DNA from 2 places in the Stenotrophomonas sp. STEN020 genome. Region 2 is predicted to be linked to the other one. Evidence: riboswitches for the same ligand, from Rfam matches in the RefSeq annotation. Region 2 holds a riboswitch; the other holds the start of a gene.
What was found. A riboswitch is a leader RNA that binds a small molecule or an ion and turns the genes downstream of it on or off. The one in region 2 is predicted to bind thiamine pyrophosphate.
Positions count from the first base shown of each region.

Region 1: linked by a shared signal. The riboswitch ahead of ACVOLZ_RS04735 (TonB-dependent siderophore receptor) and the one ahead of thiC (phosphomethylpyrimidine synthase ThiC) in region 2 are both predicted to bind thiamine pyrophosphate.

Region 1 covers NZ_JBRREI010000007.1:31,429-46,502, forward strand. Annotated here, with positions in the region: partial or broken gene ACVOLZ_RS04665 (DNA internalization-related competence protein ComEC/Rec2) at 1-1,301, shown strand, start outside; gene ACVOLZ_RS04670 (MotA/TolQ/ExbB proton channel family protein) at 1,195-1,857, shown strand; gene ACVOLZ_RS04675 (ExbD/TolR family protein) at 1,862-2,284, shown strand; gene msbA (lipid A export permease/ATP-binding protein MsbA) at 2,281-4,026, shown strand; gene lpxK (tetraacyldisaccharide 4'-kinase) at 4,026-5,048, shown strand; gene kdsB (3-deoxy-manno-octulosonate cytidylyltransferase) at 5,095-5,859, shown strand; gene ACVOLZ_RS04695 (low molecular weight protein-tyrosine-phosphatase) at 5,856-6,347, shown strand; gene ACVOLZ_RS04700 (hypothetical protein) at 6,344-7,759, shown strand; gene uvrC (excinuclease ABC subunit UvrC) at 7,756-9,603, shown strand; gene pgsA (CDP-diacylglycerol--glycerol-3-phosphate 3-phosphatidyltransferase) at 9,611-10,225, shown strand; tRNA gene ACVOLZ_RS04715 (tRNA-Gly) at 10,274-10,349, shown strand; tRNA gene ACVOLZ_RS04720 (tRNA-Gly) at 10,410-10,485, shown strand; tRNA gene ACVOLZ_RS04725 (tRNA-Gly) at 10,543-10,618, shown strand; gene pnuC (nicotinamide riboside transporter PnuC) at 10,753-11,349, opposite strand; gene ACVOLZ_RS04735 (TonB-dependent siderophore receptor) at 11,346-13,520, opposite strand; TPP riboswitch at 13,590-13,685, opposite strand; gene ACVOLZ_RS04740 (phosphotransferase enzyme family protein) at 13,729-14,865, opposite strand.
Region 2 covers NZ_JBRREI010000025.1:22,858-37,931, reverse strand. Annotated here, with positions in the region: gene ilvG (acetolactate synthase 2 catalytic subunit) at 1-1,129, opposite strand, end outside; gene ilvC (ketol-acid reductoisomerase) at 1,168-2,142, opposite strand; gene ACVOLZ_RS12095 (AfsR/SARP family transcriptional regulator) at 2,788-3,612, shown strand; gene ggt (gamma-glutamyltransferase) at 3,885-5,588, shown strand; gene ACVOLZ_RS12085 (BCCT family transporter) at 5,857-7,437, opposite strand; TPP riboswitch at 7,716-7,817, shown strand; gene thiC (phosphomethylpyrimidine synthase ThiC) at 7,933-9,807, shown strand; gene ACVOLZ_RS12075 (DUF4136 domain-containing protein) at 9,947-10,504, shown strand; gene ACVOLZ_RS12070 (ion channel) at 10,561-11,244, shown strand; gene ACVOLZ_RS12065 (winged helix-turn-helix domain-containing protein) at 11,486-13,759, shown strand; gene ACVOLZ_RS12060 (helix-turn-helix transcriptional regulator) at 13,893-14,795, shown strand; gene ACVOLZ_RS12055 (TonB-dependent receptor domain-containing protein) at 14,857-15,074, shown strand, end outside.

The DNA.
Region 1 (15,074 bases), on a different contig from region 2:
CTGTTCGGCCAAGCCTCGGCGATCGGTCCGCTGGCCAATCTGGTCGCAATTCCCTGGTGGAGTCTGGTGGTGGTGCCGCTGGCGCTTATCGGTACGGCACTGGAGGCGATCTGCAGTGGTGCGGGCGGCTTGGTCTGGCGGGCCTCGGCATGGTGCTTCGATCTGAGCTGGCCGTTGTTCCAGCTGCTGGGTAGTGCTCGCTATTCATTGTGGTGGCTGCCCGAGCCGGTGTGGTTCGCCTTGCCTATGGCGCTGCTCGGCGCAGTGTGGCTGTTGCTGCCGGCAGGGGTTCCGGGCAAGTGCCTGGCGGTCCTGCTGTGGTTGCCGCTATGCCTGCCATCGCGCGACAGGCCAGGGTTCGGCGAGTTCGAGTTGGTCACGCTGGATGTAGGGCAGGGTTTGGCAGTGCTGCTGCGTACCCGTCAGTACACACTGCTGTTCGACACCGGACCGGCGGTAGCTGACGGCTTTGATGCCGGCGACCGGGTGGTGGTGCCTGCATTGCGTGCCTTGGGCGTGCCTCGTCTGGACCGGCTGGTGGTCAGTCATGGCGATCATGATCATGCTGGCGGGTTGCCGGCGGTGCAGGGCGTCCTGCCTCCTGCGCAGGTATTGATGCCGCCAGGACTGGCCTTGGGCGCGGGTGCCGAATCTAGCTGCGAGGCAGGTCAGGCATGGCAATGGGATGGGGTGCTGTTTGAGTTTCTGCACCCCACGCCGGAGTTTCCGTATCTGGGCAATGAGTCCAGTTGCGTGTTGCGGGTACAGGGCGCTTACGGGGCCGCGTTGTTGACTGGCGACATCGGCGAGGTGATCGAGCAGCGCCTGCTCAAGCAAGCGCCGGTAAAAGTGCGCGCGGAGGTGGTGCTGGTGGCGCACCATGGCAGCGGCGGCTCTTCCAGTCATGCTTTTGTGGCAGCGACCGACGCACGCCTGGCGCTGATTTCCAGCGGCCATGGCAACCGTTTCGGCCACCCTCGGCATGATGTGGTGGCGCGCTGGCAGCGTTCAGGGGCCGAGGTGCTGACCACGGCAGGGAGCGGGGCGCTGCACGTCTGGCTGGGCAAGGAGGGTTTACAGCTGCGTGAGCGCAGAATCTGGCGTTCAAGGCTATGGGATGCCGCTGAGCGGGTGCGGGCGGCTGCTATCCTATCTGACATCAAATACACGGCCACGGCGCCGGAGGGTTGAAACGTGTGGGAATTGGTCAAAGCCGGCGGATGGCCGATGGTGCCGTTGCTGTTGTTGGGCGTGCTGGCGCTGGCGATCGTCCTGGAGCGTTTCTGGAGCCTGCGCCGCAACGAGGTGCTGCCGCCGGGTCTGGGCCAGGAGGTCCGCAACTGGGCCGCGCGCGGCAAGCTGGATGCCTCACATATTGACTCCCTGCGCGCCAACTCGCCGTTGGGCGCGTTGCTGGCGGCCGCGCTTGAGGCGCGCAACCGCCCGCGTGACCAGATCCGTGAGCGCATCGAAGACACTGGTCGCCACCTGGTGCACAGGATGGGCCGTTTCCTCAATGCACTTGGCACCATCGCTTCGGCCGGCCCGTTGCTGGGCTTGTTGGGCACGGTGGTCGGCATGATCCAGATGTTCCTGGGTATTCTTGATCACGGCGTTGGCGATGTCGGGCAGCTCGCTGGCGGCATCGGCAAGGCTTTGGTGTGTACCGCAACCGGCATGATGGTGGCGATCCCGGCCTTGATGTTCCATCGTTACTTCCGTGGCCTGATTGATGGCTATGTGATCGAGATGGAGCAGGAAGCCAGCGCGTTGCTGGATGCACTTGATGGTCGCCCAGCGGTAATGGCCGCCAGCAAAGCTGCTGCGCCGCGCCCGGCGGCAACCGAGAAGGCCTGAGCCCATGCGGATTGGTAGCAATAGCACCCAGGATGAGCCACATATCGATCTGGTGCCCTTGATCGATGTGATCCTGGTGCTGATCATCTTCTTCGTGGTCACCACCACCTTTGATGCGCGCTCGACGCTGCAGGTGCAGTTGCCCACGGCCAGCGACCAGAAGACCAGTTCTCCGCAGAGTTCGCTGAGCGTGCTGGTCAACGCCGATGGCCGCTACTTCGTCAACGATCAGGAAGTGCTGCGCACCGACATTGAGTCGCTGAAGCAGATCATCGCGCAGTTGGCCGGTGCCGATCGCGAACAGACAGTATTGCTGCGCGCTGATGCACGCACGCCCTATCAAGCCGTGGTCACCGCGCAGGACGCCTTGGGTCAACTCGGCTTTCGCCGGATCGCGATTGCAACCGCACCGGAAGCCAAACGATGAGTGATAACGACTCGGCTTGGAAGATATACAAGCGCTTGTTGAGCTTCGCCAAGCCCTATCGGCCGCTGTTGTTGATGGCGGGCCTGGGCATGTTGATCGAGGCTGGTGCAGGCAGCGGCTTCCTGATCTTGATGAGCCCGATCACCAATAGCCTGGTGAACCCGAAGGACATCAACCAGTGGATGCCGTTGGCCGTCATTGGTTTGTTCCTGCTGCGTGGTGTGGCCGGTTACCTGACCGACATGGGCATGGGCAAGGCCGCGCGCAGCATCGCCCGTGATTTCCGGGTATTGGTGCTGGGTAAGTACCTGCGGCTGCCAGGGCAGCGTTTCGACTCCGAGCCGGTGCCGTCGATGCTGGTGCGATTGGGCTCGGACAGTGATCAAGTGGCACAGGCCGCGATTGATGCGATGAAGGTGGTGCTGCAGCAATCACTGCAGGCGCTGGGTTCCCTCGCAGTGATGCTGTACTACAGCTGGCAGGTGACGCTCGCGATCTTCGTGCTGGCGCCACCATTGGCCTGGGTGATGAATATCGTGGCCAAGCGCTACCGGCGCATCAGTCATCGTATCCAGGAGAGCGGTGCTGATCTGCTGCAGGCAGCCGATCAGGCCCTGTCCAGCCATCAGGAAGTGAAAATATTCGGTGCGCAGCCGGCTGAGTTGGATCGCTATACCGGGTTGGCCAATACCAATCTGCGGCTGGCGATGAAAGTTGAGGCTACGCGCAGCATTTCTTCCAGCATGGTGCAGTTGATCGGTGCGGTCGGCTTGGCTGCGCTGTTGCTCATCGCTGGCCACGAAGCAGCTGCCGGGCGTTTGACGGTGGGCGACTTTGTCGGCTTGCTGATGGCGATGCTGGCGATCATTCCGGCGCTCAAGCAGCTGACCAACGTACAGAACATGACCCAGCGCGGCATTGCCTCGGCGCAGCGCCTGTTCCATGTGCTTGACGCTAAAGACGAAGTGGATAGGGGCAATCTGTCGCTCCAGCGCGCCAAGGGCCTGTTGGAGTTCCGCCATGTCACTGCCCGTTATGCGGGGCAGACCAGGCCGGCGCTGGAAGACATCAGCTTCGTTGCCAACCCGGGCACGGTAACCGCCATCGTTGGCCGCTCCGGCAGTGGCAAGTCGACCCTGATCAAGCTGATTCCACGTTTCTATGAGATCGAGGCGGGCGAAATCCTGCTCGATGGCCACCCGTTGCAGGACTACAAGCTGGCCGATCTGCGTCGGCAGATCGCCCTGGTTGGACAGCAGGTCACCTTGTTCAATGGCAGCATTGCCGAGAACGTCGCCTATGGTGAGCTGCAGGAGCGCAGCGCCGAGCAGTTGCAGCGGGCAATCGATGGCGCAAACGCCAGCGAGTTCGTTGAGCAGCTGCCGCAGGGTATTGATGCGCCGGTTGGGGCAAAGGGCGGTCGCCTGTCCGGTGGCCAGCGTCAGCGCTTGGCGATTGCCCGCGCAATGCTCAAGGACGCGCCTATCCTGATCCTGGACGAAGCTACCGCTGCACTGGACAACGAATCCGAGCGGCTGGTGCAGGACGCACTGCAGAAGTTGATGCCAGACCGCACTACGCTGGTCATCGCGCATCGCCTGTCCACCATCGAGCACGCCGATCAGGTGTTGGTGATGGATCAGGGGCGCATTGTCGAGCGGGGAACCCATGCTGAACTGCTGGCGATGGGCGGTCTGTACGAACACCTGCATAGCATGCAGTTCCGCGATAGGCAGGAATGATGGCCAAGCTAGGACCGCAAACGCCGGCCTACTGGTATGGCGACGCACCGGTGCCGCTGCTGGCACGACTGGTGGCGCCACTGTATGGCGCAGTAACCGGCCTGCGCCGCAGCCTGTACCGACGTGGCTGGATGCGTACCCGGCAGGTACCGCTGCCGGTGATCGTGGTCGGCAATATCACTGCTGGCGGTACCGGCAAGACCCCGCTGACCATCGAGCTGGTGAACCGCCTGCGCGAAGCAGGCTGGAAACCCGGTGTCGCCAGTCGCGGTTACGGCCGCGATGAGGCTGATACGGCGCGCTGGGTGACCGCAGATATGGACGTGGGTCTGGGCGGTGATGAGCCGGTGCTGATCGCCTGGAAGAGCGGCGTGCCGGTGCGGGTGGACAAGGATCGGGTCGCCGCGGCCAAGGCTTTGCTGGAAGCCGGCTGTGATGTGGTGGTCTGCGATGACGGCCTGCAGCACTACCGGCTGGCGCGGGATATCGAGATCGAAGTGGTGGATGCGGTGCGGCGCTACGGCAATGGTCGGTTGTTGCCGGCCGGGCCGCTGCGCGAACCGGTGTCGCGCGCAGCGCATTGCGACTTCCGCGTGGTCAATCTCGGACAGACCAGTGATGCGTCCACTCAGACGGAAGATTCCGGCTTTGGCGAGTGGGCGATGCGCCTGTCGATCAATTCGGCGCGGCCGCTGAAGGGCGGCCGTGACAAACCCTTGAAGGCATTTGCCGGGCTGCGCGTGCACGCGGTGGCCGGCATCGCCAATCCGCAGCGGTTTTTCCAGATGTTGCGCAGCCGCGATATCGGCGTGGTGCCGCATGCCTTTGCCGATCATCATCGCTACACGCCGCAAGACTTGTCCTTCGGCAGCGAATTGCCGGTACTGATGACCGAGAAGGACGCGGTCAAATGCCAGGGCTTCGCCACGGCGTGGCACTACTCGGTGCCGTTGCAGGCCGAGTTGCCGGCTGCGTTCTGGGTGGCCTTGCTGGATCGCCTGGGTAAGCTTTCCCGCGGCTGAGACAGGCCGTTGTTGCGTGTGTTGGTAAGGAGTTGAGATGAGCAGGATTCCCGAATTCGTGGTGGCCATTCCGGCCCGTTATGCATCCACGCGCTTGCCCGGCAAGCCCTTGGCGCTGATCGCCGGGGAACCAATGGTGCTGCATGTGGCGCGTCGGGCCTTGGACGCGGGTGCTCGCGAGGTGTGGGTGGCCACCGATGACGTGCGGATTGCAGAAGCGGTGGCTGGATTGCCCGACATCCATGTGGCGATGACGGACCCGGCGCATGCCTCCGGTACCGACCGCTTGGCCGAATGCGCCCGTCAGGCCGGTTGGGCCGACGATGTGATCGTGGTCAACCTGCAGGGCGACGAGCCGTTTGCTCCGGCTGTGGGAATCCAGGCGGTGGCGAAGACGCTTGCTGACAGTGGCGCGCCGATGTCGACACTGGCGACGTTGGTGGAGGATGCTCCAACCTTGTTTGATCCCAATGTGGTCAAACTGGTGCGGACTGCGCAGGGCGATGCCCTGTACTTCAGCCGCGCGCCGATTCCCTGGCATCGCGATGGTTTCGCCACCAGCCGCGATGTGCTGCCGGCGGGGCAGTGGCTGCGGCATATCGGTATCTACGGCTACCGGGCCGGTTTCCTGCAGCAGTTTGCCGCCATGCCGCCGGGCAATCTGGAGCAGATCGAATCGCTGGAGCAGCTGCGGGTGCTGGAAGCTGGTTTCCGTATCGCGGTGGCCTTGTCGCCGGCGCCGTTCCCGCCGGGAATCGACACCCCGGAAGATCTGCATCGCGCCGAGGCGCAGATGAGGGCGGGGCAATGAAGCTGCTGGTGGTCTGCCTGGGCAATATCTGCCGCTCACCGATGGGCGAAGGGGTTTTGCGCATGCGGATTGCCGAGGCGGGGTTGAACAACTGGGTGCAGGTTGATTCGGCCGGCACCTCGGGCCATTGGCATGCCGGGCGCGGTCCGGATCCACGTGCCGTTGCCTGTGCCCGCCAACACGGCGTGGACATCTCCGCTCAACGCGCCCGTCAGCTGCTGGTCGAGGATTTCGAGGAGTACGACCTGATCCTGTGCGCGGATAGCGACAATCTGCGTGACGCCCGGGAGCTGGCCCCGGCCGGCTTCGAAGCGCGCGCGGTGTTGTGGCTGCCGTGGGCGGGCACTGATGGAGCGGATGTGGTGCCGGATCCCTATTACGGTGACGTGGGAGATTTCGAGCACAGCTGGGCACTGCTCGATACTGCGGCCCAGGCCACAGTGCGCCGCCTGTCGCGGCGCGATGACTCCGGCATAATCCCAGCATGAACGAAACCCGCGTAACGGAACTGCCCACGTCTGGCATCTGGCTGAACGCAGCGCCTGCGACCCTGCAGGACATGCGCGGCCGCCCGCTGGTGCTGGCCTTCGTCAATGGCGCCTCGGTGTGGTGCATGCAGCGGCTGGCCGAGGTCATGCGCTGGCAGGCACGCAACCCTGGCAAGGTGCAGCTGCTGGTGGTGCAGGTGCCGCGTTTCGAGTTCGAGCGTGAACCGCAGCAAGCGCTGAAGCTGCTGCGCCGGCAGGGCATCAGTGCCCCCATCGTGCTGGACGCGCAGTGGGATGCCTGGCGCCGGTTCGACGTACAGTCCTGGCCAACCCTGCTGATGCTCGATGCCTATGGGCAGGAACAGGAGCGGCTGGTGGGCGCGACCGGTGACTTGGAGCGGGCCTTGAACAGTCTGGGCGAAGGCATGACACGCCCGTTGGACGATGATGCCTACGGCATCCGTGAAATCAACGCCGAGCCGCGCCTCCCGCTGCTGTTTCCGGCCGGACTGGTGGCTACCGCAGATCGCCTGTACGTGGCCGACACCGGTCACCATCGAATTCTCGAGTGCACCCATAACGGCCGCGTTCTGCGTCAGTTCGGCCTGGGCAGCGCCGATCTGATCAATGGCGGCACCGGCGAGGCGGCGTTCAACCGCCCGCAGGGCTTGGCTTTGGTGCGCGAGATCCTGTACGTGGCCGATACCGGCAACCACGCCTTGCGCAGCATCAATCTGATCAGCGGGCAGGTGGATACCTTGTGCGGCAATGGCCGTGCCGGTGACCCGCGCGCCGGTGTGCTGGCCCAGCCTTGGGACAGCCCGCTCAATCACCCTGCGGCAGTTGCGGTGGCGGATAACCAGATCCATATCGCGATGGCCGGTGACAACCACATCTGGAGCTATGACCTGGGCACGCGCGAGCTGCGCTGGCGTGCCGGTGCCGGCGCGGTGGAAGTGCGCGATGGCAGTGGCCATCTGGCCGCATTTGCGCAGCCCTGCAGTCTGGTTGCGGTCCAGCAGGCGTTGTACGTCTGCGACGCGCTGGGTTCGGCGATTCGTTCGGTGCAGCTGCGTGGCGACCTGGTGCAGACCTTGGTCGGGCAGGGGCCGTGGGAGTCGGGCAATGTTGATGGCCCACGCCTGCGTGCACGTCTGCAGTATCCGTTGGCCTTGGCAATGGGGCCGGATTCACCGCTGTTGTGGATTGCCGATGCCGGCAATGGCTCGCTGCGCACCCTGCGCCTGGGCGGTGGTGATCTGTCCACGGTCAATCTGCCGCGTCGTCTGCATGGCCCGGCTGCGTTGGCGGTGGCTGCAGGCGCGATCTGGATTGCCGAAGCCGACGCACACGCAGTGCTGCGTTTTGATCCACTCAGCGGCGAACTGAGTGAAGTGCCGATTGAAGGATGACCGCCGTAGTTGCCAATGAATTCGATGGCAAGGCCTTCGCTGCGGCACTGAGTACCGCGCCAGGTGTGTACCGGATGTACGCTGCCGACGACACCTTGTTGTACGTGGGCAAGGCCGGTGCGCTGCGCAAACGCGTAGGCAGCTACTTCAATGGCTCGCCGAAGAGCCGGCGCATCATGATGATGCTGTCTCAGGTGGCGCGGATGGATGTCACCGTCACCCGCACCGAGGCTGAAGCGCTGCTGCTGGAAAACCAGCTGATCAAGTCGCTGAACCCGCGTTACAACGTCTCGCTGCGTGACGACAAAACCTATCCGCAGGTGCTGCTGACCCGCGAGCAATGGCCGCGGATTGCTTTGCATCGCGGTCCGCGTGCGCTGCCCGGACGCTATTACGGGCCGTATCCGGGCGTCGGCGCGGTGCGCGAAACGCTGAATTTGATGCACAAGCTGTTCAAGCTGCGCAGCTGCGAGGACAGCGTGTTCCGTAATCGTTCGCGGCCCTGCCTGCAGTACCAGATCGGCCGTTGCAGCGCGCCGTGCGTGGAGTTGGTGCCACAGGCCGAATACGACGAGTCGGTGCGGCGCGCAGCGATGTTTCTGGAAGGCAGGAGCGATCAGCTCGCCGAAGAACTGATGCAGGCGATGCAGCAGGCCAGCGATGCACTGGAATTCGAGCGTGCCGCGCGGCTGCGTGATCTGGTGGCTTCGTTGCGCAGCATGCAGAACCGCCAGTACGTGGACGGGCGCGCAGCCGATCTTGACGTGCTGGCCTGTGCAACCCAGGGCGCCAGCGCCTGCGTGATGCTGCTGGCATTCCGCGATGGCCGCAATCTGGGTACGCGCGCGTTCTTCCCGCGCACCAATGGCGAAGACAGTGCCGAAGAAGTGTTGGCGGCGTTTGTCTCGCAGTATTACGTCGAACATGAGCCGCCGGCGGAAGTGTTGTTGGATCGGCAGATTCCGGACGCGGAGATGATCGAGGCTGCGCTGAGCGCGTCGGCCGAGCGCAAGGTGGCGCTGAAGTGGAATGTGCGTGGCGAACGCGCCGGGTACGTGGAATTGGCCAGTCGCAACGCGCAGATCACCCTGGTTGCCGAGATGGACAGCGTCGGTGCGCAGCAGGCGCGCAGCGAAGCCGTGCGCGAGATGCTGGGGCTGGCCGAGCCGGTCAAGCGCGTGGAGTGCTTCGATATCAGTCACACCATGGGTGAGGCCACGGTGGCCTCATGCGTGGTGTTCGATGCCGCCGGCCCGGTGCGCGCGCAGTACCGGCGCTACAACATCAGTGGCATCGAGCCGGGTGACGATTACGCCGCCATGCGCCAGGCCATCGACCGGCGCTTCCGTCGCGCGGTAGAAGAGGGCGGGGTGTTGCCGGATGTATTGCTGATCGACGGCGGTGCCGGACAGTTGGCGCAGGCACAGGCGGCGCTGGCTGACCTCGGTGTGGAAGGGGTGATGCTGGTAGGCGTGGCCAAAGGCGTGGAGCGCCGCGCCGGCCACGAAGCGCTGGTGCTGCCTGATGGCCGTGAGCTGCGCCCCGGCGCGGCGTCCCCGGCCCTGCAGTTCATCCAGCAGGTGCGTGACGAGGCCCATCGCTTTGCCATTACCGGTCACCGCGGGCGTCGGCAGAAGGTGCGCATGACCAGCAAACTCGAAGATATTCCCGGTATCGGCCCGCGTCGGCGCGCCAGCCTGCTCAAGCATTTCGGTGGCATCGCCGGTTTGAAGGCGGCAGGCGAGGCCGAAATCGCCCGCGTGGAAGGCATCAATGCCGCCCTCGCTGCACGTATCTACGCTAACCTTCATGGTCTGTCGGTACCCGATCCGGCGGCGGAGTAATGCTGTAATGAAATTGACCATCCCCACCTGGCTGACACTGCTGCGGATCTTGATGATCCCGGTGCTGGTGCTGGTGTTCTACCTGCCCTACGCCTGGACCAATTTCGCCTCGGCGGCGATTTTCGGCTTGGCGGCGATCACCGATTGGCTGGACGGCTGGGTTGCGCGCAAGTACGAGCAGCATTCGGCGTTCGGTGCGTTCCTGGACCCGGTGGCGGACAAGTTGATGGTGGCGGTGGCCCTGTTCCTGATCGTGCAGGGGCATCCGACGCCGTGGATGGCGTTCTGGGCGGCGGTGATCGTCGGCCGTGAAATCGCGGTGTCGGCGTTGCGCGAGTGGATGGCCGAGATCGGCCAGCGCGCCAAGGTGCGGGTGGCGATGATCGGCAAGGTCAAGACCACCGCGCAGATGGTGGCGTTGCTGTGCCTGCTGTACTCGGTGTCGCCCAATACCTCGTACAAAACCATCTGGATGGGCGAGCCGGTTTTCCACATTGGCGACTGGATGTTGGCCATCGCCGCTTTGCTGACTCTGGTGTCTGCGCTGCAGTACCTGCGTGCGGCCTGGCCGAGCCTGCGTGAAGACGAAAAAGCCGCGCGCAATAGTGCAGTGAAAAAGTGAACAGGCTGTTGACACCGCGGCCAATGCATGTAGAATTTCGCCTCCCAAGCGGGAATAGCTCAGTTGGTAGAGCGCAACCTTGCCAAGGTTGAGGTCGCGAGTTCGAGTCTCGTTTCCCGCTCCAGTTTCAAGCATCGAGTCATGTTCATTCGTGCTTCGATGAGTAAATAGATGTAGCAAGCCTGCGGGAATAGCTCAGTTGGTAGAGCGCAACCTTGCCAAGGTTGAGGTCGCGAGTTCGAGTCTCGTTTCCCGCTCCAGTCTTGCAATACATCTCGAATGTTGGCGCTCTGTTTCGCAGGTGCTGCATTCAATCCGCGGGAATAGCTCAGTTGGTAGAGCGCAACCTTGCCAAGGTTGAGGTCGCGAGTTCGAGTCTCGTTTCCCGCTCCAGATAATGACCGGCAGAGTCCTTGTGATTTCTGCAGGTAAAAAGGAGGCCCCTGACGGGGCCTTTTTTATTGTCTGCAATTTGCCTTCAGCCAGCTGCTGCCGGTGCCGGCAGCAGTGGCAATGCGAGGGATCGCTCAGCGAGCGCCGTGCGGCACCGGCTCTGGAGTAGGTGAGTTGGCAGCCGCACTCCATGCGCGCAGTCCGATCACCGCCAAGCCGAGGAAGAACACGTATAGCGCGGCCGTCACGTGCAGTGACTTGAACAGATACGCGCCCACGTACACCACGTCGACCACGATCCACAGCCACCAGGTGGCGGTGTGGCGACGTGCCTGCCACCACTGCGCGACCAGGCTCAATCCGGTCAGCATCGCGTCCAGCCACGGCAGCGATGCATCGGTGAAGCTGTGCATGCCGGCACCGAGTGCGATGCCGCCAAGCAGGCCAATGCCCAGGTCGCGCAGCATCTTGCTGCGTGACAAGGGCACGATGCGCACGCTGCCTTCGTCGATGGCGTGGCGCCGCCAGTTGATCCAGCCATAGATCAGGAAGACGGCAAAGGCGAGCTGCAGCAGCGTGTCCGAATACAACTTGGCCTCGGCGAACACCAATGCGTACAGCGCAACCGACAACAGGCCAACCGGCCAGGCGATCATCCGCCGTTGCGCCATCAGCCAGACGCCGAGGATGCTGCACAGCGCGGCCGACCATTCGAGCGTGGCGCTGTTCACAGCGCGAAGCTCACCGATACGCGCGCCTGCCGCGGTGCACCCGGGAACAGGTAGTAATCGCCCATGCTGCTGCCGGTGTCGCGCCAGTAGAAGCGGTTGAAGAGGTTGTCTACCGACAGATTCCAGCTCACTGCGTGGCCTTGCAGCTGGTGCTGGAAGCGCAGGCCGGCGTCGAACACGTTGTAGCTCGGTGCGCGTACTGCACCATCAGCACGCGCGGTATTGGCCGAGGCATAGCGCCAGCCGCCGGTCAGGTCCAGGTTTTCGACGAAGGGCAGTGCATAGCTCAGGTGCACGCTGGTGCGCAGCTTGGGTACGTTGACCAGCTGGTGGCCTTCGTAGCTCGGCGTGCCGGTGTCGCGCGCACGCGCCTGCAGCACGCTGGCGCTGGCGATGATCTGCAGTGCATCGGTGAGCTGACCATTGGCGGTCAGCTCCAGGCCGATGTGCGCCTGTTTTCCTTCCTCGACAAAGGTGTAGCCGACATCGCTGTTGTCGGGCTTAGCGTACTGGTACGGCTGGGTGATGCGGAACAGTGCTGCGCCCAGGGTCAACTGCTCGCTGCTGGCATACTTCACACCGACTTCGAGCTGGCGCGATTGCACTGCCGGCAGGAAGGTGTCGGCATTCGCAGTCCAGAACGGTGCCTCTTGACCCAGCGAGATGCCTTCGACATAGCTGGCGTAGGCATTGATGCTGTCGCTGGCCTTCCACATCACCGCAGTCTGCGGCAGGAAGCGCGACAGGCGGCTACGACGTTCTGGATTGCCACGCTTGTCGTAGGCGCGTTCGTCCAGGCGCACGTAGCGGCCGCCGGCCAGCCACTGCCAGTCTTCATTGAGCTGGATGCGGTCCAACGCGAATACGGCGGTCTGGCGGCTGTCCAGGCGACGTGCGGACGCACCCGGCATCAGCGGCGAGGGCTCGAACACCGGTGGCTGTTTGTCGTGGATGTTGACCGTGCCGACGTACTCGTTGACGTTGCGGCGCTTGTCGACGGTGCGGCGGAACTGGTCGGCACCCACGATCAGGTGATGGCCGATGCTGCCGGTGTCGAAGCTGCCGCGCAGCTCGGCGCGCAGTTCCTGATTGCGACGGGTGTCGTCCGGGCTGCGGTAATCGTAGATGTCGTAGTCGCCGTTGGGGGCGAAATAATTGCCGGGCACGCTGCCATCGGCGCATTGCGCGGCGTAGTAGCAGCCATAGGCAAAGGCGACGTTGTCGTCGATCACCGTGCGGCTGTGGCTGACGGCAACGCGTGACTGCCAATTGGCGTTGAAATCGTAGGTGTGCAGCGCGGTGATATTGGTGCTGGCGATGCCTACTGGCTTCTGCCACGGCTGATAGCCGAGCAATTGCTCACGGTCCACGCCGGTCGGCAATTTGCTCGCGCCCAGCAGCTGGTAGCCGGAAGCCGAGCGCTGCGCGCTGGTCTGGTAGTTGGCATCCACTTCGAGCTTGCCGCGCTCGCCGATCAGCCAGTCGGTCGCCAGCGAGTAGAAATTGCGGCGGCCATCGGCATGTTCGATATAGGACGCGCTGTCGTCCCAGGCGGCGTTGAAGCGCAGGCCGATGCGTGGGGTCAGCCAGTGGCCGACGTCGATGGCGGCATAGCGCGAGCCTTCGTTGTCGGTGCCCAGGGTGACGGTGCGCACTTCCGCCGGACGCTTGCCGACGTAGTTGATGATGCCGCCCGGCGCCATCACGCCGGCAGCGAGGCCGGCTTCGCCCTTGAGTACTTCCACGGCCTGCAGGTTCTCCAGCGCCAGGCGCTGCTCGCCGGCAATCGACATGCCGTTGAAGCGGTAGCCCGTGGCGGTATCCAGCGCAAAGCCGCGGATGGCGACGTTCTGGTAATAACCGACCGGTGCGTAGGCATCGCCCAGCGAGGCGTCATTGCTGGCCAGCTCGGACAGCGAGCGCACCTGTTGGTGGTCGAGGAAGTCGCGGTCCAGCACGTTCATCGATGCTGGCGTGCTTTTCCAGTCGCCGCTGCCAAAGCTGTTGGCGCGGGAGTTGTCCGCGTCGGGTTGGCGGGCCTGCACGCGTACGGCGGCCAGTTCAGTCGGGGAGTGTTCGGCAGCAGCATCAAGGCCGGTGTCGCTGGCGTACAGCGGCAGGGCGGTGCTCAGGGCGAGAGACAGCAACGTGGGGCGCAGGCAGCGGTTCATTCGATTCGTCTTCAGGCAACAAGGGAGACGAAGCGAAGGCGCGCATGCGCAGCGCCAATGACGGCGCTGCGGCTGCTGCTCAAAGCTCCCTACGCCGGTGCAAACCGGATCAGGTTCCAAGGGACTCTCTCAGCCTGGCAAATCCAGGCACCCCCGCTTCAGGGCGTCATTTCACTACAAATGCGAATGATTTGCGAGTCGGGCCGCTTCAGGCAGCGGCGTGCAGCGCCTGCAGCAAAGCCTGGCCAGGGGCGCTGGCGAACCATTCGGGGTGGCCGAGCATGAACGGCTGCCAGGCCACATCGGCATTGGCGGTGGAGCCGGTGACGCCTTCGAAATATTCGACTTCGGACAGTGCAAAGTCGAAATGCACCATTGGCAGCAGGTCCGCTAGCAGGTGTACCCGCTCAGCCGACAAGGGTAGTACCCCGCGGTAGCCTTCGAGCAGTGCCAGTGCGATATCGATACGTACCGCTTCGGTGCCGCGCTCCAGTTCCAACCAGGCGATGGCATTGCGCTCGATGGCGGTAGCGAGGTCGAACAGGGCGCTGGTGGGGGAGGCCAGGCCGAAGTCGAACACGCAGCTGACTTCCATGGCGTTCTCGCCATGGCCCCACAGCAGGTTGGAGACATGCCAGTCGTTGTGGGCCCAGAGCCGAGGTTCTGCCAGCAGGCGCGCGGCCAGTCCGGTGTGCCAAGGCAGGACGCTGCGCTGCAGTTGTTGCTCCCAAGGAATGCGTGACAAGTAGCAGGCCAGGGCAGGTCGGTTGCCGAGATCGGCCTTGAGGGCCGCGATCGGGTCCTTCGCACGGATCAGCTCATCACGCGCGACCAGCAGGTGGGTGCTGCGCTGGGGCGCGTCATAGCTGGAGGAGGCGCGGTGCAGGGTCGCCAGCATTCGGCCGGCAGCGCGCGCGCGTTCGACTTCGGTCAGCAGCGTCCACGATGGGGCATCCCGGTACAGGTCCTGGCCATCGGCCACGGCGTGCAGCTCGTAGGTCCAGTCGCGGTGTTCAGTGGCGGTGTGGCCATTGTGGTCATGCAGGAGCTGGGTAACCGGCACCTCTGCCTTGGCGAGGTGGGTGATGAACTGGTGCTCTTCCTGCAGGCAAGTAGCGCTGCGCACCAGTCGGTGGTGCCGTTTGACGAAGACCTTGCCGTGCGGGCCCTGGACAATCGCTGCGGCCGACATCGGTCGCGGGCTGTGCCATAGCAGGGTGCTGCCAGCGTCCAGCTGCGGGTAGCGATTACACAGCCAGGCAAGCTCGGTCGTATTGATGGCGGGCCAGTCGGCGGCCACCTCATCATTGTTCAGGCCTTGCACGCGGTGTGTTTGCTGGGTCATCAGGACAGGGTGGGGCAGGTGTTGCGATGGAGGCGCGATGGTACGCCAGCACCGCCAAGGCTGCTGAATGTAGTGCCGAGCCATGCTCGGCGGGGGCCTTGCCGGTAAAGCAGCCAGGTAGTGCCGAGCATCGGCAAGGGCCTTCCCAGTAGAGCCCCAGCCGAGCATGGCTCGGCTCTACAGGGATTGCAGATCCAGCGCTGACAGCC
Region 2 (15,074 bases):
CCACTTCGCTCAGTCGCTTCAGCAGGCGCGGGGCGTAGATCTGCTCGCCCGGTGCATCGTAGCGGGCGCTGAACTTCTCGCGGTTGGCGGCACAGCGGGCACGCCAGGTATTGCAGTTGGCGCGCTCGCCGGTCAACGCCAACAGGCCGTCGCGGACATTGCCGGGCAGCGAGATGTCCGCGCCGCGTAGCTTGGAGATTTCATAGATGTCGGCATCCAGGTGGATGACGCGGGCAAACGGAGCGAACTCGGCCAGTTTGCCGGTGGCACGGTCGTCGAAGCGCGCGCCGACCACGATCAGCAGGTCCGAATCCTGCACCGCCATGTTGGCGGCGCGGGTGCCGTGCATGCCCAGCATGCCCAGGTATTGCGGGTGGTTGGCGGGCAGCGCGCCCAAGCCACGCAGGGTCAGCACGGTGGGGATGCCGGTGGCTTCGACGAACTGGCGGAACTCGCCGACCGCATCGCCCAGGGCGATGCCGCCGCCGCCGTAGATCACCGGCTTTTCGGCCTGTGCGATTGCCGCCAGTGCCTCGGCCAGTGCCTCGGCCGCGGGTGCCGGAATCGGGTCGACCGAGGCCGGCACGTGATCGGGCAGATGTGCGGCATTGGCCAGCTGCACGTCCTTGGGCAGGTCGATCAGCACCGGACCGGGCCGCCCTTCGCGGGCGACACGGAAGGCTTCAGCAACCACGTTCGGTAGCTCGTCGACGCTGCGCACCAACCAGCTGTGCTTGACGATCGGCAAGGTCATGCCGAACACATCCAGTTCCTGGAACGCATCGGTACCCAAAAGCGGCGTACCAACCTGGCCGGTCAGGCACACCATCGGTACCGAGTCGAGCATGGCGTCGGCAATGCCGGTGACCAGGTTGGACGCACCCGGGCCGGAAGTGGCCACGCATACGCCTACCTTGCCGCTTGCGCGGGCATAGCCATTGGCGGCGAGCGCCGCGCCCTGCTCGTGTCGTACCAGGATGTGCTTGAGGCTGGAGTCCACCAATGCGTCGTAGAACGGCATGATGGTGCCGCCCGGGTAACCGAACAGCGTTTGCACGCCTTCGGCTTCCAGAGCCTGCGTCAGCCAGCGTGCGCCGTTACGGGGCGCACCGGGGGTGGAAGTGTTCATGCAGCGACCTTTGCCTGTTGCGGGTGGGGGACCGCGGATTACGCAGTCTGACCTTGCAGCCAAACCATCTTGGCGCGCAGTTCCTTGCCAACCTTTTCAATCGGGTGTTCCTTGTCGGCCTGCTGGAACTTCTTGTAGTTCGGCAGACCGGCTTCGTACTCGGCTTCCCAGTTCTTGGTGAAGGTGCCGTTCTGGATGTCGGTCAGCACGTCCTTCATGCGTGCCTTCACCGAGGCATCGATGACGCGCGGGCCGCTGACGAAATCGCCGTACTGCGCGGTCTCGGAGATGAACTCCAGCATGCGGGTGATGCCACCTTCGTAGAACAGGTCGACGATCAGCTTCAGTTCGTGCAGCACTTCGTAGTAAGCAATTTCCGGCTGGTAACCGGCTTCCACCAGCGTCTCGAAGCCAGCCTGGACCAGCGAGGAAGCGCCACCGCACAGCACGGCCTGCTCGCCGAACAGATCGGTTTCGGTCTCTTCCTTGAAGGTGGTCTTGATGATGTTGGCGCGGGCGCCGCCCAGGCCAGCCGCATAGGCCAGTGCGAACTGCTCGGCCTTGCCGCTCTTGTCCTGGTAGACCGCGTAGATGCACGGCACGCCGCGACCGATTTCATACTCGCGACGTACCAGTGCGCCCGGGCCCTTGGGTGCAACCAGCACCACGTCCAGATCCGCGCGCGGCTCGATCATGCCGAAATGCACGTTCAGGCCGTGTGCGAACAGCAGGCAGGCGCCTTGCTTCATGTTCGGTGCCAGCACCTCGTTGTACAGCTTCTTCTGCACCATGTCCGGGGTCAGCACGGCGACCAGGTCGGCGTCCTTGACCGCTTCGGCCGGGCTCTTGACGGTGAAGCCATCGGCCTGCGCCTTGACTTCGGTGGGGCCGCCGGCGCGCAGGCCGACAACTACGTCGAAGCCGGATTCACGCAGGTTCATGGCATGGGCGCGGCCCTGGCTGCCGTAACCGACGACGGCGATTTTGATCTGGGGCAGTTCGTTGGTGCTCATGGTGCTTGGTTTCCTTGCAATGAAGAGAGTCAGGCAGAAATAAAAACGGCCGTTGCGTCAGGACGCAGCGGCCGGGGCGGGCGGGGCAGACACCATGCAGGTCGCAGCGCTGCGGCAGGCGGCGTTGGCGGTGTGTTTGTTGGAGGTGTCTGGGGTCGGGTACATGGTTTCAGATGAAATAGAAGCTGGAAACGAAAAACCCCGCGCCGGGGCCGGTGCGGGGTCTTTGTTCGAATCTGGCATTTTCTGCTACGCGCCAGCTCGTCCCGCCCCTGTAGGTTCGGTAATAAGTACGAGTACAAGCAGCGACGCCGCGGCGTGAGCCGGGGTCGAAAGCGTGTTGGCGGTGGTGTTGTGGCGTTGCAGCATTAGTCGAGATAACCACCGCAGGCAGGTGCGTGTCAACGCTTGCAGGTGTGATTTTCTGGATTCGGTGCGTAAGCCCCGTCGTGGCGGCATGGTTGCGGCTGAAACCTACAGGTTCAATCAACGGCGGAGGCTGGATTGCGCGGATTCGGGCCAATCCGGGGGGCTTGGATTGGCGCGGGAGAAAAATATTGCCCGGTGGTGATTGGATTGCGCCGCTTTTGCCGGTTTAGGAAGTAAGAGGCTCTTTTCTGGGCCTGCCGGAGGAAGGAAGCCATGATGCAGTTAACAGGACAGGACATCACGTGTGCAGGCGCACACCGCTGTGACGGAGCCAGTGGCGAGCCGACGACAGGTCTGGTGCAGCTGATGGGCCAAGGGGTTGGGCTGCCTGCACCGCTGATCTATCGAAAGGGTTGGACCCTGCTCGGCTACCTGGCGATCGAGTCCAACCGCATGCATTCGCGGGCAGCACTGGCGGCCTTGTTGTGGCCAAACCTGGGTGAGACCAGTGCCCTGACCAATCTGCGCCAGGTGCTGAGCAACCTCAATCGCTTCTGCACCCTGGCTTTGGGGGAGGGCATCCTGCGCATCGAGCGCTCTGCGGTTGGTCTGATGCGCGGCAGTGAGCCACTGTTCGATGTCGATCTGCTGCAGCAGACACCGTGTGAGTCAGTCCACCTGATGGCCGAGCAACGGGTGTTCCTGGATGGAATGGAGGACATAGCCGATTCCAACTTCCAGAGCTGGCTGGCGAGCACCCGGCAATTGCTGGACGCGCAGCTGCTCGATGCGGCGGCGCGCTGCTGCGATGAGATGCTGGAAGCAGCGCGTTGGGAGCCCGCGGTACAGCTGGCCAATGCCTTGAGTCAGCGTGATCCCTGGAATGAGGCACATACCCGGCGGGTGATGCGCGCTCATGCCGGCAGGGGTATGCGTGCTGCGGCGCTCAATGTCTACCAGCGATTCGAATCGGTACTGCGGCAGGAGCTGGGCCTGGATCCAGGCCAGGAGACGCGCGGCCTGCTGGAGCAGATCAGCAGTGGGCCCAGCGGCGGACACGAGGCAGTCGGCTTGATTGGAATGGCGTCTGCGCGGATGTAGGGCTGGGGTGCAGGCGGTGGTCTGCAAGCTTGCTGTCTTACTGTGGGAGCGGCGTAAGCCGCGAAGCTGAGGTTGCTCGAACCTCTTCGTCTGATGATGTCCCTGTTTCGCGGCTGACGCCGCTCCCACAAAGACAGTCCGATGCCCGCGGTCCAGCTTGGCTGGTTTGAGCACTTGGGTGACGGGGAGTACAGTACGAGGCGCATGCGCAAGGCGTGCGTCGATACGGTGGCTGGGCTATCGTCCAGCCATTCCCTTGTTGGTTGCCCGCCATGCTGCGTACCGCGTTGTTGCTTGCTCTATCCACTGTGGCGGGAGCGGCGTTTGCCGCAGACCGTATCACTGGTCATGAATTTGCCACCCGTTCGGAAGTCATCGCGCCGCATGCGATGGCGGCCACGTCGCAGCCGCTGGCCACGCAGATCGCGCTCGACGTGATGAAGGCGGGTGGGTCGGCGATGGACGCGGCCATCGCTGCCAACGCTGCACTGGGATTGATGGAGCCGACCGGCAATGGCATTGGCGGTGACCTGTTCGCGATCGTGTGGGACCCCAAGACGCAGAAGCTCCATGGTTACAACGGCTCGGGCCGTTCTCCGCGCTCGCTGACGCTGGCGGAGTTGCAGCGGCGTGGTTTGAAGGAAATTCCAGCGACCGGGCCGCTGCCGGTGTCGGTACCCGGCGCGGTAGATGGCTGGTTCGCCTTGCACGAGCGCTTCGGGCGCAAGCCGATGGCCGAGAATCTGGCGCCGGCAATTGCCTATGCGCGCGCAGGGCATCCGGTATCGGAGGTCATCGCCTACTACTGGGATCGCTCGGTGCCCAAGCTGTCGCAGTATCCGGGCTTCAAGGAGCAGTTCACCATCGATGGGCACGCGCCGCGCAAGGGGCAGATGTGGCGCAATCCGAATCTTGCAGACACCTTGCAGCAGATTGCTGACGGCGGCCGTGATGCGTTCTACAAAGGTGACATCGCTCGCGGGATTGGTGACTACTTCAAGGCCAATGGCGGCTATCTGAGCTACGAGGACATGGCCGCCCACCAAGGCGAGTGGGTCGATCCGGTCAGCAGCAATTACCGCGGCTATGACGTGTGGGAGCTGCCGCCGAACAGCCAGGGCATCGCCGCGCTGCAGATCCTCAATGTGCTGGAGGGCTACGATTTCTCGAAGATTCCCTTTGGCTCGGCCGAACACATCCATCTGTTCGTGGAGGCCAAGAAGCTGGCGTTCGCCGATCGTGCCCGTTTCTACGCGGACCCGGCATTCTCGCCGGCGCCAGTGCAGCGGCTGATCTCAAAAGAGTACGCCGCACAGCGCCGCGCGCTGATCTCGATGGACAAGGCCTTGAAGGAAGTGCAGCCGGGCACGCCCAGGCAGTTGGAGCAGGGCGACACCATCTACATGACCGTGGCTGATGCCGACGGCATGATGGTGTCACTGATCCAGTCCAACTATCGCGGCATGGGCAGCGGCATGGCGCCGCCGGGACTGGGCTTCATCCTGCAGGATCGCGGCGAGATGTTCGTGCTGCAGAAGGACCATCCCAATGGCTATGCACCGGGCAAGCGGCCGTTCCAGACCATCATTCCGGCCTTCATCACCAAGGATGGCAAGCCGTTCGCCAGCTTCGGCGTGATGGGTGGTGCAATGCAGCCGCAGGGGCATGCGCAGATCGTGATGAACCTGGTCGACTTCGGCATGAACCTGCAGGAAGCCGGCGATGCGCCGCGCATCCAGCATGAAGGTTCCACCGAGCCGACCGGGCAGGCCACGGCGATGCGCGACGGCGGCGAGGTCAATCTTGAAACCGGTTTTGCCTATGAGACGGTGCGCAGCCTGATGCGCAAGGGGCATCGTGTGGTGTTTGCCGACGGCCCTTATGGCGGCTACCAAGCGATCATGCGCGACCCGGAGAGCGGCGTTTACTACGGCGCCTCGGAAAGCCGCAAGGATGGGCAGGCGGCGGGGTACTGATCTTCGCTTCTTGTGGTTGTGGCAGGGCCAAAGCCAAAGCCAAAGCCAAAGCACCCCTCCCCTTCGCTGCGCGAAAGGGAGGGGACCGTTCTTGGCGATCTACAAGATGGCGACGGAGCCGCTTCTACTCCCTCCCTTTCGCGCAGCGAAGGGGAGGGTTGGGGAGGGGTAGCTCTTCGCTGCCACACTTACCACCCAATTGTTCAGCCACATTGCGCAGCTGGATGCCAAGCAAGCCACATCCACCACGGCAATTCACAGCTCCCATCTACTTGTCCAGACCTGACGAACGCTCAGTGACTGCCCGCGCTTCTTCCTGCGCTGCCTGCTCGCGTTCGATCCATGCCTCCATCATGTGTCGCGCGCGTTGTGCGAGCCGACGCTGGCGGTTGTGCTCGGCGTCCAGTACCCGGTACAGCGAAATCATCACCAGCACCATCAACAACGCGAACGGCAGTGCTGCGATGGTGATCATGCCCTGCAGTGCATCCAGCCCACCTGCGAGCAGCAATGCTGCGGCGATCAGGGCAACGGCAATGCCCCATACCAGTTTGCGTGACAGCGGTGGATCGCCGGCCTCATCGGTGGACATGCTGGCCAGTACCAGCACCGCAGAGTCGGCGGAGGTGACGAAGAAGATGACCAGCAGCACCAGCGCCAGCCCCGATAGCAGCAACGAGGCCGGCATGTTGTCGAACAGCGTGAACAATACCGTTTCATAGCCATTGCCCAGCGCCTGGACCAGATCGGCCTGACCAAACAGCTGCGCCCATAGCGCGGTGCCACCGAACACGGAGAACCACAGGAAGCCGAGCAGGGTAGGCGCCAGCACCACTCCTACCACGAACTCGCGCACGCTGCGGCCACGTGATACCCGCGCAATGAATGAGCCCACGAACGGCGCCCAGGCGATCCACCAAGCCCAGTAGAAGATGGTCCAATCGGCGACCCAGGTGCTGCCAGAGAAGGGCGACATGCGCAGGCTCATCGTCACCAGCTGGTTCAGGTAGGCGCCCAGCGTGGTGGTGAAGGTGTCGAAGATGAAGCCGGTTGGGCCGAGCACCAGCACTGCGGCAAGCAGCAATGCCGCCAGCGCCAGATTGAAGTTGGACAACCACTTGATGCCACGGTCCACGCCGCTGGTGGTGGAGAGCATGTAAAGCACGAAGGCGATGGCGATAACGGTCATCTGCAGTGGCACGCCTGCGGTAACACCAAACACACGTTGCAGGCCGGCAGCAATCTGGATGGTGCCGAACCCCAGCGTGGTTGCGACACCGATTGCGGTGGCAACCACGGCGGCAATGTTCACCAGCTTGCCGATCCAACCGCGATGATGGCGGCCGATGACCGGTTGCAGCATGTCGCTGATCAGGCCGCGGCCGTTGCGGTTGTATTGGAACCAGGCCATTGCCAGCCCGATCAGCGCATAGATCGCCCATGGATGCAGGCCCCAATGGAAGAACGAATAACGCATCGCGGCGCGGGCGGCATCCATGCTTTGCGGCGGCAGGCCTTCCGGTGGGGTGACGAAATGCGATATCGGCTCGGCCGCGCCCCAGAACACCAGGCCGATGCCCATGCCGGCGGCGAACAGCATCGACAGCCAGCTGGCGCGGGAAAAATCCGGCTCGGCGTCTTCGCCGCCGATGCGCAGGCTGCCGAAGCGGCCGAACGCCAGGTACAGCAGGAAAGATAGTGTCAGGAACACGATCAGCAGGTACATCCAGCCAGCGCCACGCACAACCTGGGCCAGCGCGGCCTGTACCACGTCGTTGAAGGGGCCGGGCGCGAGGCCGGCAATGAGCACCAGTAGCGCGACCAGTGCAATGGAAATACGAAACACCATGAAGGAGCTTCTCCGATCAAGTGAGTGATTGAGGGGAGCGAGCCTGAGCTTGCAGGACAGCCGGCTGGCACCATGGTGCCGGGCCGGGAAAGGAGGGGCGGCAAGCGCCGCAAGGCAGTCATTCGAAACGAGCCTGCGCGGGATGTTACTGAATGGCGCGTCACGACTACGTTAGTGGCTTGTGACGTTGTGCAAGGCAAGGCCTGCTGGCAGTAGCTGCAGCCCGTTGACCGACGCTCCTGCTGGCTTGGCTTTCCCATCGATTGCAGGTCTAATGACGCCCGAAGCGGGGGTACCGTGACCATTGGGTCGCGGTTGAGACATACCCTTCGAACCTGATCCGGCTCATACCGGCGTAGGGAAGCTTCGTGTGCCGCCAGTCGCTGTGCCCGCTATGGGCAAGGGCCGGCTGGCGTACGCCTTCGCTTCGTTCCGTCATGCGAATCCCTCGCGTGGCCTTCGCACCCCGCGTGTGGATAGACAGGACGAATGCCAATGAACGCACAGCCCAGCCTGCAGCAACAGGCCCAGCAACTCTCCGAGTCGGTGACCCGGCCGATCCCCGGTTCGCGCAAGATCTTCGTCGCCGGCTCGCGCCCGGATCTGCAGGTGCCGATGCGTGAGATCGCGCTGACCCGCACGCCAACCTTGTTCGGCGGCGAGGAGAATCATCCGGTCACCGTGTATGACACCTCCGGCCCGTACACGGACCCACAGGCCAATATCGATCTGGCAGTTGGGCTGGCGGCGGTGCGCACAGCCTGGATCGAGGAGCGTGGCGATACCGAGCAGTTGGCCGGGCTCAGTTCCGAGTTCGGTCGCGGCCGTCAGCACGATGCGAAGCTCGACGCGGTACGCTTTCCCGCGCGCACGTTACCGCGTCGGGCTATCGGCACTGCCAACGTCACCCAGATGCACTATGCGCGCCGTGGCATCGTTACCCCCGAGATGGAATACGTCGCCATCCGCGAGAACCAGCGGCTGGACGCGGTGCGTGATGCCGGTCTGCTTGCGCAGCATCCGGGGCAGAGCTTTGGTGCCAACATCCAACAGATCATCACCCCGGAATTCGTACGCGATGAAATCGCGCGCGGCCGCGCGGTGTTGCCCAACAATATCAACCACCCCGAGTGCGAGCCGATGATCATCGGCCGCAACTTCCTCACCAAGATCAACGCCAACATCGGCAACAGCGCGGTGTCGTCCGGTATCGCCGAGGAAGTGGAGAAGCTGGTGTGGGCGATCCGCTGGGGCGGTGACACGGTGATGGATCTGTCTACCGGCAAGCATATCCATGAGACGCGCGAGTGGATCGTGCGCAACTCACCGGTGCCGATCGGCACCGTGCCGATCTACCAGGCGCTGGAAAAAGTGGATGGTCGCGCCGAAGCGCTGACCTGGGAGATTTTCCGCGACACCTTGATCGAGCAGGCCGAGCAAGGCGTGGACTACTTCACCATACATGCCGGCGTGCTGCTGCGACATGTTCCGCTGACGGCAAAGCGCGTTACCGGCATCGTCTCGCGTGGTGGCTCGATCATGGCCAAGTGGTGCCTGGCGCACCATAAGGAGAACTTCCTTTACACGCACTTCGAAGACATCTGCCAGATCATGAAGGCCTATGACGTGTCCTTCAGTCTCGGTGACGGCCTGCGCCCGGGTTGCATTGCCGATGCAAATGACGCGGCGCAGTTCGGTGAGCTGGAAGCGCTGGGCGAGCTGACCAAGATAGCGTGGAAGCACGATGTGCAGACCATCATCGAAGGCCCTGGCCATGTGCCGATGCAGCTGATCAAACAGAACATGGACAAGCAGCTGCAGGAGTGCGGTGAAGCACCGTTCTATACGCTGGGGCCACTGACCACCGATATCGCGCCGGGTTACGACCACATCACCAGCGCGATCGGTGCGGCGATGATCGGCTGGTATGGCACTGCGATGCTCTGCTACGTGACGCCGAAGGAGCACCTGGGCTTGCCCAACCGGCAGGATGTGCGCGACGGCATCATGGCGTACAAGATCGCTGCACACGCCGCCGATCTTGCCAAAGGCCACCCTGGCGCGCAGGTCCGTGACAACGCCTTGAGCAAGGCGCGCTTCGAGTTCCGCTGGGAAGATCAGTTCAACCTCGGTCTGGATCCGGAGAAGGCCAAGGAGTTCCATGATGAGACGCTGCCCAAGGATGCGCACAAGCTGGCCCATTTCTGCTCGATGTGCGGCCCGCATTTCTGCTCGATGAAGATCACCCAGGATGTGCGTGAGTACGCCGCCGAGCAGGGGCTGGATGAGGCGCAGGCGCTGGCGATTGGGATGGCCGAGAAATCGGCACAGTTCCGCGAACAGGGCGCGCAGGTCTATCGCGTCGAATAGGCCGGTGAGTCGGGGCGGGGCATCCACGCGGGTGCCCCGGCCACTGCTTGACGCCAGCGCGGGTACGGACGTGGTAGCGTGCAGCCGTCCACACCAGGGGTAGACCATGAAACTTCGCTTTGTTGCTCTGTTTTTCGTCTTGTCCACGTTGCTCCTGCTGGGCGCCTGCGCCAGCACCCCGCGCGTCGCCAGCCAGGCAGATCCTACTGCCGATTTTTCAAGCTACCGCAGCTTCGCGTTCTTCAGCCCGCTGGCGCTTGAGCAGCACGGCTATACCACCATCACCAGCAACCGCATCCGCGCGGCGGTGCGTTCACAGATGGAGTCACGCGGTTACCGCTTCGATGAAGCCAATCCGGACCTGTGGGTGAACCTCAACGCCTATCTGCAGGACAAGACCCAGGTCACCACGATGCCGGAAGTGGATTACGACTATTACTACAGCTACCGCGCCCGCGGCTATGTTGCCGTGCCGTACTGGCGCGACCGCACTGATGTACGTCAGTACACGGAAGGCACCTTGAACGTGGACGTGGTGGATGTGCGGAAGAAGCAACTGGTTTGGGAAGGCGTTGCGGTCGGCACGGTCGGACGGCTGAAGCCGGAACAGCGTGGCGAGCGGATCGATGCGGCGGTGGCGGCGATCTTTGCCACCTATCCGTATCGAGCCGGGATGGCAGCTAGCCCCACCCCCTGAGCTCCGCGCCTGCGGGACTTGGTTCAACTACACCGTTCGGCACCGGCAATGAAGGGATGCGTATGCACTCGCGCTTGAGATGGATCGTGATGGCGCGCAGGCACCCGTCGGCGTGGTTGCTGGCGGTGCAGTTGCTCGGCGTACTGCTTTACCCGGCGATGGAGCATATGCCGGCCGGACGCGCGCTGTTCGGTGCGTTCGGCATGCTGGTGCTGGGGTTGGCGGTATGGGTGGTGCGGCGCAGCCCGTTGCTGCTGTGGCTGGCGTTGACGCTGGCGATTCCGGCGGTGGTGTTCTCGATCGCCGGTGCCTTGTTGGGGCGCCATTCGCTGATCGCGGTGGCGCAGGCCTTCGAGAGCCTGCTGTACTTCTATACCTCATGCAGCTTGATTGCCTACATGCTGCAGGACCACAAGGTGACACGCGACGAGTTGTTTGCCGCTGGCGCCACCTTTACCTTGCTGGCTTGGGCGTTCGCGTTTGCCTATTCAGTGTGCCAGCACGTCTATCCAGGCAGTTTCGTAGCCACCAGCGAAGGCGATTTCAGGAGCTGGGTTGAGTTGCTTTATCTCAGCTTCAGCTTGTTGTCAGGGGTGGGCCTGAGTGACGTGGTTCCTGTGCATCCGCAGGCACGTGCTTTGGTGATGCTGGAGCAGTTTGCAGGCGTTATGTACGTTGCGTTGGTGGTTTCAAGACTGGTTGGCCTGACCATCTACAAGGCAGAGAAAACTGAACGCTAGATAAAAAAATCGCGCCAGAAGGCGCGAATCATGCAGCTGATTATGTAATTTCGTCGGCGAGAGAGAGCCTGATGTCGTCCACGTTTGGCACGTGGGGAACTTCGTTAGAGTAATATCTGTTCCAGATAAAACATTTGCTCTGTGCGTTGATGCCTTTTGCGGAACTTGGCGGCTTGTAAGGGGTTGGACCCGGAAAGCTGGACACAGGATTGGTGTCCGCCAGCGATTTTGAAAGACCGCGATGGCAACGAACCCCACCGAAAAACCTAGCTCTGACCGACTGCGCGTCGGTGAGTGTCTGGTGGTGCTTTCCTCTCGCGAGGTGCATCTGCCAGGGACACGCAAGACTCAGCGGCTCACACCGAAATCGGTGGGGGTGTTGTTGGCGCTTGCGCGTAAGCCAGGCCAGGTCGTGACCCGCGACGAGCTGTTTGCCGAGGTCTGGCCGGACACCATGCCGACCAATGACGTGCTGACCCAGGCTGTGACCCAGTTGCGCAAGGCGTTCGCCGCAACCGAGGCCGGTGAGGGTGCACCTTATATAGAAACCATCGCCAAGACCGGATATCGGCTGCTTGCCGCGGTGGTTTGGGAGTCGACTCCGGAAACTGCGACTGTTGATGCGTTCGAGAGCACTGACGCGGCGGTCGCTGATCCAGCGTCTGCGGACGCGCGCGAATCAGCACGCTACAAACGTCGCAAGGTGCGTCGTTATGGCCTGCTGGCAATCGGCATTGCCTTGTTGCTCAGCACGCTGGTGATGGCATGGTTGTTGTGGGGGCGTGGAACGCCTTCGCAGGCGGATGCAACGGTTGTCGAGGGTAATCGGGTGGTGGGCAGTCCTGCGCGCCCCTATCGGTTGATTACCGCGACCGAAGACGTTGAGGTAAATCCTTCACTTTCACCTGATGGTGCGTTGGTTGTGTTCGCGCGCGAGCGCGACAATCGCTCCAGTCTGTGGATACAGAGTGTGAGCAATGCGACCGCCACGCCACTGCTGGCAGCGCCTGCCGGGGCCTCGGACCGTTTCCCGGTGTGGTCGCCGAATGGCCGCAATATCGCCTTTGCGCGCTTCCTGCCACAGGGCGACTGTGAAGTGTTGGTAGTGTCGGCAACCGGTACCGGCCTGCGCCGGGCCACGCGTTGCGATGGTACAGACATGCTCAGCTTTGACTGGGCGCCGGACGGCGCCAGCCTGCTGTTTGGTTCCATGACCGGTCGTTACGCGAGCCGCGGCATCCGCAGTCTGGACCTGGCATCAGGGCGCTGGTCCTCGTTGCAGTACGAGATTGGTGCAGACGACTTCGACTATGCACCGCGCTACTCGGCGGATGGGAAAAAGATCGGTTTCGTACGCAATCCCCAGGTGGGGGATATGTGGGTGATGGATGCCGATGGCAACAATGCGCAGCGCTTGACCGACGAGGCCGCCGAAATCAGGGGTTGGAGTTGGTTGGGCTCGGATGAAATGGTGTTCGGCCGTCGTATCGACAGCGAGGCGCGCCTGTATCGCTTGGATGTGGCGACGCGCGCCTTGCGTGACATGGGTATTGATAACGCACAGAGCCCCGCGGTGTCGCGTGGCGGTGGCAATCTGGCGTTCATGCGCAGCCAGCCGCAGTTCGGCTTGTACCGTATTCCGCTGGGAGCAGGAGCAGGGCCGGCGCAGCGCCTGTTTGCTTCCTCCGCGCGTGATGGCCAGCCAATGGTCTCACCCGATGGTGCGCAGTTGGCCTTCACCTCGGACCGGTCTGGTGCGTTTGCACTGTGGTGGGCGCGCCTGGATGAGCCGGCCTCTCTGCAGATGATTGAAGGGGTGCGCCCCGAGGCGCGGCAGCCCATGGACTGGTCCGCCGATGGGCGGCGTCTGCTGGTGACTGGACGTGATACTGACGGGGCACCTGGCATTTACGAAGTGGCACCGGAAGAGGGCCATTGGGTAAAGCTGGCAGTGCCAGCGCGTGAGCCGTTGCAGGCTGTGTATGGGCCTACCCCCAATACGCTGCTGGTTGTGGAACGCGGCGACGACGAGCGGATGGCGTTGACCCTGTTTGACCGCAGCCAGCAGCCGTGGACGCGCTTGGCGTCATTGGAGGGCGTGTCGCAGGTGCGATACGACCAGGCTGGGCAAAGGGTGCTGTTCACCCGATTGGCAAGTGGCGGTCTTTGGCAGGTGGCGCCGAGCTTGGCCGCGGGCAGTGTGAAAGCCGTACACGCTGAGCTGCCTAGCCGCTGGCGTTATCGCGCTTGGGCCGTGGCAGCCAATGGCGCAGTGGAGTACCTGGAAATAAGTCGGGACTGCAGTAGCCGGCTCACCGCCATCGCCGGTGATGGCGCCAGTCAATGCCTGGACGCGAGCCGCTTCAGTGCGAGCAATGGTGTGAGCCTGGCACCGGATGGAAGTGCGGTTTTCATCGCCTTGGCCGCCGCTGACAATGCCGATATCGGGATGATGCGCATTCCGCATCGCGCGCCTCGCCGGGTGATGGGGTTGGCTAAGTGGTTGTCCCCGTAGGAAATATTGGCTTCGGAAATTTTTCGTAAGCCATATCGGGAATATTTCGCAGCATTCTCGCCGGACTTTCCTGACCCGCGCCGCCAAAGTTGGCAAAACGTTCGCTCAATAAGAGCAAACGATGGTGTGCGACATGCGGCAGGTTTCGTGGGTGGATCGTGGTCAGTCTGTATCGTTCGAAAAACCCGCGGAGGATGGCCCGCGTCCAGCTTGCGTTGGCGTGGCGCGATTGGGCAGCCTGCAGACCTCGGGCACGGTATTCACAGTATGGCTGCAGCTGCGTGGCACCGCATGGGTGGAATCCAAGGAAGGCAAGTTCCGCTTGCGCCAGCGCGAGTGGATCGCCTTCGAGAAGGAATCGCGCCCGCTGATCCAAGCTGGCCGTGATGGCATGTGCATTGGTGTCAGTCTGGATGCCGATGCCTTGCGCATGCTTGGCACACTGGCTGATAGCAGTGTTTATACCGGCCGTGGCCGAATGAGCCTGACTGAGGCGCGTTTGGCGCTGCGCCTGTGGCGCGAAGCGCAGGCGCCGGGTTCAACCATCCACCAGCTGCGTCCACTGTTGCTGCACCTTGCCTCCCTGCAGCGTGATCTCGCCGGCACCGTGCAGCGTTGCCCGGGGCGCTCACGTATCCGCAAGCGACAGGTATTTGGTCGCATGCAGCGTGCGCGCATGTATCTGGAAGGCAATAGCCATCGCGTCGTACGTATTGGCGAGCTGGCCGAGCTGACCAACTTCTCCAGTTGGTATCTGTCCAAGACCTTCCAGGCGTTGTATGAAGAGAGCCCGCAATCCTTGTCGGCGCGGTTGCGACTTGAACGCGCAGCGATGCTGTTGCGTGATACCGACATGATGATCGGTGAAGTGGCATCTGCCAGCGGTTTTGACAACTGTTGCAGCTTCGCGCGTGCGTTTCGTGCACGTTTCGGTGCGTCGGCCACGCAGTATCGAGAGACGCCACTGGCGTTGAGGCCAGATTCGGCAAAGATTAAGGATGGCTCGCGCAAAACCAAGGTGGCAGTACGAACGTAACGTTCAGGGGTGTTTAACACACCGCTAACTTTGTCGTTTGTTTAGCTCTTTGGAGAGATTGATGAAGCTTCGTAATTCTGCAGTGCGGTTGGGCTTGCTCCCGGCCGGCATTGCTATTGCCTTGACCCCCTCTTTTGCTTCGGCGCAGGAAGCTGCTGCCGGTGCGACCACTCTGGATCGCCTGGAAGTCACCGGCTCGCGTATTCGCGGCGCTGACATGGAAACCCAGCAGCCGGTCGTCACGCTGACCCGCGAAGCACTGGAAAAGCAGGGCTTCAC